DNA from 2 places in the Streptomyces sp. NPDC035033 genome. Region 1 is predicted to be linked to the other one. Evidence: riboswitches for the same ligand, from Rfam matches in the RefSeq annotation. Region 1 holds a riboswitch; the other holds the start of a gene.

What was found. Region 1 has a riboswitch for cyclic di-AMP ahead of AB0E83_RS11660 (M23 family metallopeptidase). Riboswitches for the same ligand answer to the same signal wherever they lie in the genome.
Positions count from the first base shown of each region.
Region 2: it holds a riboswitch for cyclic di-AMP, as region 1 does, so the genes downstream of both, AB0E83_RS04145 (LysM peptidoglycan-binding domain-containing M23 family metallopeptidase) here and AB0E83_RS11660 (M23 family metallopeptidase) in region 1, are expected to answer to the same signal.

Region 1 is NZ_JBEZUZ010000021.1:19,746-23,905, reverse strand. It holds gene AB0E83_RS11670 (pitrilysin family protein) at 1-352, shown strand, start outside; gene AB0E83_RS11665 (pitrilysin family protein) at 379-1,743, shown strand; cyclic di-AMP (ydaO/yuaA leader) riboswitch at 1,941-2,101, shown strand; gene AB0E83_RS11660 (M23 family metallopeptidase) at 2,110-2,880, shown strand; gene AB0E83_RS11655 (GntR family transcriptional regulator) at 3,097-3,780, shown strand; gene AB0E83_RS11650 (HPr family phosphocarrier protein) at 3,959-4,160, opposite strand, start outside.
Region 2 is NZ_JBEZUZ010000005.1:34,719-38,878, reverse strand. It holds gene AB0E83_RS04155 (STM4011 family radical SAM protein) at 1-409, shown strand, start outside; gene AB0E83_RS04150 (SGNH/GDSL hydrolase family protein) at 396-1,199, opposite strand; gene AB0E83_RS04145 (LysM peptidoglycan-binding domain-containing M23 family metallopeptidase) at 1,371-2,336, opposite strand; cyclic di-AMP (ydaO/yuaA leader) riboswitch at 2,341-2,503, opposite strand; gene AB0E83_RS04140 (tyrosine-protein phosphatase) at 2,893-3,714, shown strand; gene AB0E83_RS04135 (DUF6126 family protein) at 3,734-3,889, opposite strand; gene AB0E83_RS04130 (helix-turn-helix domain-containing protein) at 3,909-4,160, opposite strand, start outside.

The sequences.
Region 1 (4,160 bases):
CGAGGTCCCCGCCATCGAGGCGGCCGTCGACGAGGAGCTGGCCCGCTTCGCCGCCGAGGGCCCGACCGCGGAGGAGATGGAGCGCGCCCAGGCCCAGCTGGAGCGCGAATGGCTCGACCGGCTGGGCACGGTGGCCGGCCGCGCCGACGAACTGTGCCGCTTCGCCGTCCTGTTCGGCGACCCGCAGCTCGCCCTGACCGCCGTCGACCGCGTCCTCGCGATCACCGCCGACGAGGTCCGCGAGGTGGCCGCCGCCCGGCTGCGCCCCGACAACCGCGCGGTGCTGGTGTACGAGCCGGTGGAGACCGAAGACAGCGCCGAGGGCGACGACGAAGAGGGAGCGGACCAGTGACCGACGCCGCCGTGTCTCTGACCAGCATGGAGTTCCACCCGCGGCCGCAGGCCGGCGCGGCCAGGCCGTGGGCCTTCCCGGCCCCCGAGCGCGGCGCGCTCGACAACGGGCTGACCGTGCTGCGCTGCCACCGTCCCGGCCAGCAGGTCGTCGCCGTCGAGATCTTCGTCGACGCCCCGCTGGACGCCGAGCCCGAGGGCCTGGACGGCGTCGCCACCATCATGGCGCGCGCCCTCTCCGAGGGGACCACCGAACGCGGCGCCGAGGAGTTCGCGGCCGAGCTGGAGCGCTGCGGCGCCACCCTCGACGCGCACGCCGACCACCCCGGCGTCCGGGTCTCCCTGGAGGTCCCGGTCTCCCGGCTCCCCAAGGCGCTCGGCCTCGTCGCCGAGGCCCTGATCTCCCCGGCCTTCGACGCCGACGAGGTCAAGCGCCTGGTGGCCAACCGGCTGGACGAGATCCCGCACGAGGCCGCCAACCCGAGCCGCCGCGCCGCCAAGCAGCTCTACAAGGAGCTCTTCCCGGCCACCGCCCGCATCTCCCGGCCGCGCCAGGGCACCAAGGAGACCGTGGAGGCCATCGACGCCGACGCCGTCCGCGCCTTCTACGACGCCCACGTGCGGCCCGCCGCCACCACCGCGGTCGTCGTCGGCGACCTCACCGGCGTCGACCTGGACGAGGTCCTCGCCGAGACGCTCGGCGGCTGGACCGGCAAGCCCGCCGCTCCGCGCCCGATGGAGCCGATCACCGGCGACGACACCGGCCGGGTCGTCATCGTCGACCGCCCCGGCGCCGTCCAGACCCAGCTGCTCATCGGCCGGGTCGGCCCGGACCGGCACGACGCGGTCTGGGCCGCGCAGGTCCTCGGCACCTACTGCCTCGGCGGCACCCTGACGTCCCGTCTGGACGCCGTCCTGCGCGAGGAGAAGGGGTACACGTACGGCGTGCGCGCCTTCGGCCAGGTGCTGCGCTCGGACGGCGAGGGGCACGGCGCCTCGCTGCTCGCCATCAGCGGCTCGGTCGACACCCCCAACACCGGTCCGGCCCTGGACGACCTGTGGAAGGTGCTCCGCACCCTCGCCGAGGGCGGTCTGACCGACGCCGAGCGGGACGTCGCCGTGCAGAACCTGGTGGGCGTGGCCCCGCTCAAGTACGAGACGGCCGCCTCGGTCGCCGGGACCCTCGCCGACCAGGTCGAGCAGCACCTCCCGGACGACTACCAGGCGCGGCTGTACGCGCGGCTCGCCGAGACCGGCACGGTCGAGGCCACGGCCGCCGTCGTCAGCGCCTTCCCGGTGGACCGGCTCGTCACCGTCCTGGTGGGCGACGCGTCGCAGATCGAGGAGCCCGTGCGGGCCCTCGGCATCGGCGAGGTGACCGTGGTGAGCTGACCCGGAGTCAGCCCGGGCGGAGGTCTCCAGCGTGAAGAAACGCCGGAGACCTCCGCTTTGTCCGTTATCGAGTCAACGGTGATCATATGCCTTGTGGCATGTCTTACAAATCGGCGCGTCTGTTTGGCGATTGACATCCGTCCGGCCTAGCGTCGTCCCGGCTGTCCGGCCGACGCACGCGCCGCACCCGCGGCACCGGACAGTCATCGCCGAGTCCCCGTCAGGCGCGAGCCCGGGGAGCCGGGGACCCACCCAGTCCCTGGGGTGAATCGGACGCCTTCGCCACGCGGAGGGGCCCGTAGGAGACCTTCCTGCTCCGAACCCGTCAGCTAACCCGGTAGGCGAGAAGGAAGGAAAGGAACAGCCTTGGCGTTCACCCGTGCCACCGGGAAGCATCGTGGTGCGAGCCGTCTGGCTCGCCGCGGCGCCGGCATCGCCGGCGTGGCCGCCCTCGCCACCACCGGCGTCGTCGGCACCCTCGCCTCCCCGGCGCTCGCCGCCGACACGGACGACCGTTCCGCCGAGGACACCGGCCTCACCCAGGTGATCGCCGACGAGTCCATCGCCGACCAGATCAGCGCCCAGGTCGCCGCCCAGGAGCAGGAGGTCGCCGAGGCCGAGGCCCGGGCCAAGGCGCGCGCCGAGGCGAAGCGCAAGGCCGAGGCCCGCGCCCAGGAGATCCGCGAGGAGAAGGAGCGCGCCGCCCGCGAGGCCGAGCGCCGCCGGCTCGCCTCCTTCAACCTCCCGGTCGCCGGCTCGTACGTCTCCACCGGCTACCAGACCGGCGGCTCGCTCTGGTCCTCCGGCAGCCACTCCGGCGTCGACTTCCACGCCGCCTACGGCAGCTCGGTCGTCTCCGTCGGCTCCGGCACCGTCGTCGAGGCCGGCTGGGGCGGCGCGTACGGCAACAACATCGTGATCCGGATGAACGACGGCACCTACACCCAGTACGGCCACCTGTCGTCCATCGGCGTCTACGTCGGCCAGACCGTCGAGCCCGGCCAGCAGATAGGCGTCTCCGGCTCGACCGGCAACTCGACCGGCCCGCACCTCCACTTCGAGGCCCGGACCACCGCCGAGTACGGCTCCGACATCAACCCCGTCGCGTACCTCCGCGCCCGAGGCGTCAGCCTCTGACCCGCCGCCTCTGACCCGCTGCGCGTCCCCTTCGCGCCGAAAGGCCCCGGCTCCTGGCGAGCCGGGGCCTTTTCGCTGCCCTGTACCGGCCGAATTCCGTGGGGGCTTCGGAATTTCCGGTGTGCTGCAATGGAGTCGCTTGACAGGCGTCGCTAGAGTCACTGAAAAGGCGTCGCTCGAATTCGGTGCGCGCGGATCGGAAGCGGAGGTCGGAAGATGCGGGTTCCCGCGCAGTCGGTATGCACGGCGATTCGGGACGACATCGTCTCGGGGGTCTTCGCGCCCGGCAGCCGGCTGACCGAGGAGCAGCTGGCGCGCCGCTACGGCGTCTCCCGCGTCCCCGTCCGCGAGGCCCTGCGCACCCTGGAGTCGGAGGGCTTCGTCGTCAGCCGGCGGCATGCCGGCGCCCAGGTCGCCGAGCCCACCGACCAGGAGGCCGCCGACCTCCTCGACGTACGGTCGCTGCTGGAGCCGCTCGGGGCCGCGCGGGCCGCCCAGCGGCGGACCGAGGCGCACCTCAAGGTGCTGCGCGGCCTGGTCAGGCTGGGGCAGGAGCGGGCCAGGCAGGGGCAGGGCGAGGACCTGCGGGCGCTCGGCGGCTGGTTCCACGAGACGCTCGCGCAGGCGTCCGGCAGCCCGGCCCTGACCGCCCTGCTCACCCAGCTGCGGCACAAGATCGCCTGGATGTACGTGGTCGACCGGCCGGAGCGGCCCGTCGAGGCGTGGGCCGAGCACGGGGCGATCGTGGACGCCCTCGCGCGCGGGGACGCCGAGCGGGCCCGCGCGCTGACCGCGCTCCACGTGGAGCACGCCCTCCCGCTGCACCGGCTGAAACGGCTGGAGCGGGGGCGTGTGAGGGTTTCGCAACATGCCGTCAACACGGCGAGCGTCCGGAATTAACACGGGCGCCGTATAAAAAGAGCGGCTATTCCAGAGCCTTTTCCGTGCTGCCCGGAAAAGGGGAATTCAAGGTCCGGAAGCGGTGGATGGCCGGGGTCCCGGAAATGCCGGACGGCCGTGTCCGCCGGGAATTTCCGGGAACACGGCCGTCCGGGAGAGCCGGGGACGACCCGCTGGGTCAGACCGTCTCGGGGAGCTCCTCGAGACCCTCGGCGACCAGCTTGGCGAGGCGGTCCAGCGCGGCCTCGGAGCCCTCGGCGTCCGAGGCGAGCACGATCTCCTCGCCGCCCTGCGCGCCCAGACCGAGCACCGCGAGCATCGACGCGGCGTTCACCGGGTTGCCGTCGGCCTTGGCGATGGTCACCGGGACACCGGAGGCC
Region 2 (4,160 bases), on a different contig from region 1:
GGTGCGGCTGCGGGACGCGCTGCCGGACCACGTCTACCTGTGGGTGAACGCGGCGGAGGGGCACGTGTACTCCGACGCGGAGGCGGCGGCCTGGACGGCGGTCGACCCGCTCTTCCCGTACAGCCGGCACCCGCACCGCTCGGCGGGGCTGCCGTGCCGGACCGGCGCGTCGGTGGTGTCGGTGGACGGCGGGGGGACGGTGCGGCGCTGCCACTTCGTCCGGGCCGAGCTGGGGAACCTGTACGACGGCTCGTACCGTGCCGCGCTGCGGCCGCGCGCCTGCCCGCTCGCCGTCTGCGACTGCCACATCGGCTACGTCCACCTGGAGACGCTGCCGCTGTACGACGTCTTCGCCGGCGGGGTCCTGGAGCGGATCCCCGCCGGCCGCCCCTGGGCTACAGGGGCATGAGGTCGGGGCGCTTGGCCTCGACGTGGTCGCCGGAGCTCTCGCCGCGCAGCCGGCGCCCGATCCACGGCACCAGGTACTCGCGCGCCCAGTGGATGTCGTCGCGGCGGACCTCCAGGGGGCCGCGGGCGGGCAGCGGCGGCCAGGCCTGGTCGGGGTCGGCGGGGACCGGCAGGCCGAGGACCTGGGCGGCGCGCAGCGCGACCCGGGTGTGGCCCTCGGGCGAGAGGTGCAGCCGGTCGTCGTCCCAGGCGCGGCGGTCCTGGACCGACTTCAGCGACCACAGGTCGAGGACCGGGCAGTCGTAGCGGTCGGCGATGGCGCGGACGTGCGCGGTGTACGTGGCGATCTTGCCGCGCAGGTGCTTGAGGACGGGCACGTCGCGGGTGTCGAAGCCGGTGGTCACCATGACGGTGCCGACGGAGGAGGTGAGGTCCTTCACGGCCCGCTCGAAGCGCTCGGCGACGTCGTCGGGGTCGGTGCCGGGGCGGATGATGTCGTTGCCGCCGGCGCAGAAGGTGACCAGGTCGGGGGCGAGTTCCTTCGCCCGGGGCACCTGCTCGGTCACGATCTGGTCGAGGAGGCGGCCGCGGACCGCCAGGTTGGCGTAGCGGAAGTCCTCGGGTTCCGGCAGCTGGTCGGCGAGGAGCACCGCGAAGCGGTCCGCCCAGCCGACGTAGGTGCCGTCGGGTCCGGGGTCTCCGACGCCTTCGGTGAAGCTGTCACCGATCGCCGCGTACGACCCGAATGACCCGAACGCGTTCTTGTCTGTTGCTCTCGAATCGTCTGCCACGAAGGCACATCCTTCCGTTTCGGATGTGACCTACGCGACCGTAAGGAGGGGTTGACGGTGGGTGATATATGCCACCGATAAAGAATTTGCCAAGCCGGAATAGCGCGGAACGGGGCGGAGGCCCGGCACCAGGGGTGCCGGGCCTCCGCGGGGCGCGTCGCGCCGGACGGCTCAGATCGAGACGCCGTGCTGGCGCAGGTAGGCCAGCGGGTCGATGTCCGCGCCGTAGCTCGGCGCGGTGCGGATCTCGAAGTGCAGGTGCGGGCCGGTGGAGTTGCCGGTGGAGCCGGAGAGGCCGATCTGCTGGCCGCCGCTGACCGACTGGCCGGCGGAGACGGAGAGGGAGGAGAGGTGGGCGTACTGCGAGTAGTTGCCGTCGGCGTGCTGGATGACGACCTCGTTGCCGTACGCGCCGCTCCAGCCGGCGGAGACGACCGTGCCGGCGCCGACGGCGCGGACGGTGGTGCCGGAGGAGGCGATGAAGTCGGCGCCGGTGTGGTAGCCGGAGGACCACATGGAGCCGGAGGCGCGGTAGGGGGTGGAGACGCCGCCGGAGACCGGGGCGACCCAGCCGGTGGAGGCGGGCTGCGCGGCGGCCGGGGCGGCGGCGCGCTCGGCGGAGCGCGAGGCGCGGGTCTGCTCGCCGGAGGACTGCTTCTTCGGGGCGGCCTTCGGGGCGGCCTCGCGCTCGGCCTTCGGGGCGGCCTTCGGCGCGGCCTGGGCGGCGGCGGGCTTCGGCGCGGCGGCCTCGGCGGGGTTCTCGGCGCCGAGGGTGAGCTTCATGCCGGGGAGGATCAGCGAGGGGTCCTCGCCGACGACCTGGCGGTTGTCGGCGTAGAGCTTCTGCCAGCCGCCGGCGACGTCGTGGTCGGCGGCGATCTTGGAGAGGTAGTCGCCGGCGACGACGGAGTACGTCTTCGGGGCGGCGGTCCGCTCGGCCGGGGCGGCCTGGGCCGGGGCCTGCGCGGCGACGCGCACCACGGCGGGGGCGGCGGCCGGGGCGGCCTGCTCGGCGGCGTGGGCGCCGGTCGCGCCGATGAACGGCAGGGCGACGACGGCGCCGCCGGTGCCGGCGGCGGCGAGGCCCCGGGTGATCAGGGTGGACTTCTGGCGGCGGTGCTTACCCTTCGCGGGCATGGCGAATTCCTCTCCGGCGCCTGCGAGGTGAGCTGTCGGGTTCGGACTGGAGATGTCCGGCCGCGTTTCTCGCGCGACTTCACCCCTAGCCGTCCTGCGTCGCGGGACCGGCGTACTTCCTTGGGTCCCCCGCTCCTGCCGCGCATGGGATGGGGTCGAATTCCGGACGGTGGCAGGATTCGGCGGTCCGACCGGATTGACGGCGACGCTAGACGAGCCGGGCCGGCGCGAACAAGCCGCGGAATTCACCGGACATTCCGGGGCGATCTTCGGACCCGGAATTCCGGTCACCCTCCGTCGATGACGATCCCTCGATTCCCTTTTCCGGGGCGGTGGTTGGACCGGGCGGCCGGCCACGATCCGTCACTTCTATGACCCTGCTCACGCGCGGAATTCCATCTCCCCTTCAACCAGGGCGCGTTACCCCAAGACCCATCAATACGGACAGATCGCCCATTACTGGTCAGGGGGGTGCGCCGCGCCCCGCGCGACGGGATGATTGCGGGGGGGAACCGATCTCGTCCCGGTCCCGCGAACGCCTACCCCAGGAGCATCCGTGACGCAGCAGTTGCCGCAGGTCCAGCCCCTCGAACCCGGTGAGCCCGAGCTCGCGGAGGTCCGCAACTTCCGGGACGTGGGCGGGCTGCCGACGACGGACGGGCGGTTCGTCCGGCCCGGCGCCCTCTTCCGCAGCGGCCACCTCGCCGACGCCACCGAGTCCGACGCGGCCTTCCTCTCCGGCCTCGGCCTGCACACCGTCTTCGACTTCCGCAACGCCGCCGACGCCCGGATAGAGGGCCCGGACGTCGAGCTGCCGGGCGTGCGGAACGTGAACATACCGCTGAGCGACCCGGCCGACGGCAAGGAGTTCTGGCGGTTGGTCCGCGAGGGCGACCTCGCCACGCTGCGGGAGCTGCTGGGCGACGGCCGGGCCGCGGAGCGGATGACCTCCTCGTACCGCCGGATGGTCGTGGAGCGGACCGCCGAGCACAGCCGGGTCCTGCACTCCCTCGCCGAGGACTCCGTCCCGGCCCTGATGCACTGCGCGGCCGGCAAGGACCGCGCCGGGCTCTCGATCGCCGTCACCCTGCTCGCGCTGGGCGTGGAGCGCGCGGCGATCGAGGCCGACTACGTGAAGTCGAACGCGCCCCACCGCCGGTACAAGGTGCGCCGCAGCTCCACCGCCCGGGACGCGATGGCGCCCGAGGTGATGGAGCTGCTGAGCCCGCTCTTCGACGCGCGGGTGGAGTACCTGCGGGCCGCCTTCGAGACGATCGACGCGACCTGGGGCTCCGTGGACGCCTATCTCGCCCGGGGGCTGAAGCTGGCGCCCGAGACCCGGGAGCGGCTGCGGGAGCGGCTGCTCACGGAGGCGTGAGCGGTCTCCGCCCGGCGGGTCACTGGTTCTGCCCCCCGAGCATGAAGAGCAGGTAGAGGAAGCCGGCGAAGAGGTGGCCGGCGATCAGATAGGCGAAGAGCCGGAGCACCAGCCCCTTGGGGAACCGGCCCTCGCCGCGCTCTTCACCGGTGACCGATACGGATTTGTCGGACATGGCAGCACCTTTCGGGGTGTCAGCGCCGGTGCGGGGTCCCGTCGCCGAGGCACAGCTCGGCGACGGGGCTCTGCATCAGGGTGTGGACGAAGAGGAGCTCGGCGCCGGCCGGCCCCGCGGCGCCGATCCGGTGCGGGGTGAGCGAGTCGAAGTGCGCGCTGTCCCCGGGGTCGAGGAGGTGCACCGTCTCGCCGAGCGCGAGCCGCACCCGCCCCTCCAGGACGTGGATCCACTCCTCGCCGGGGTGGACCCGCACGATGTCGGCCCGGGT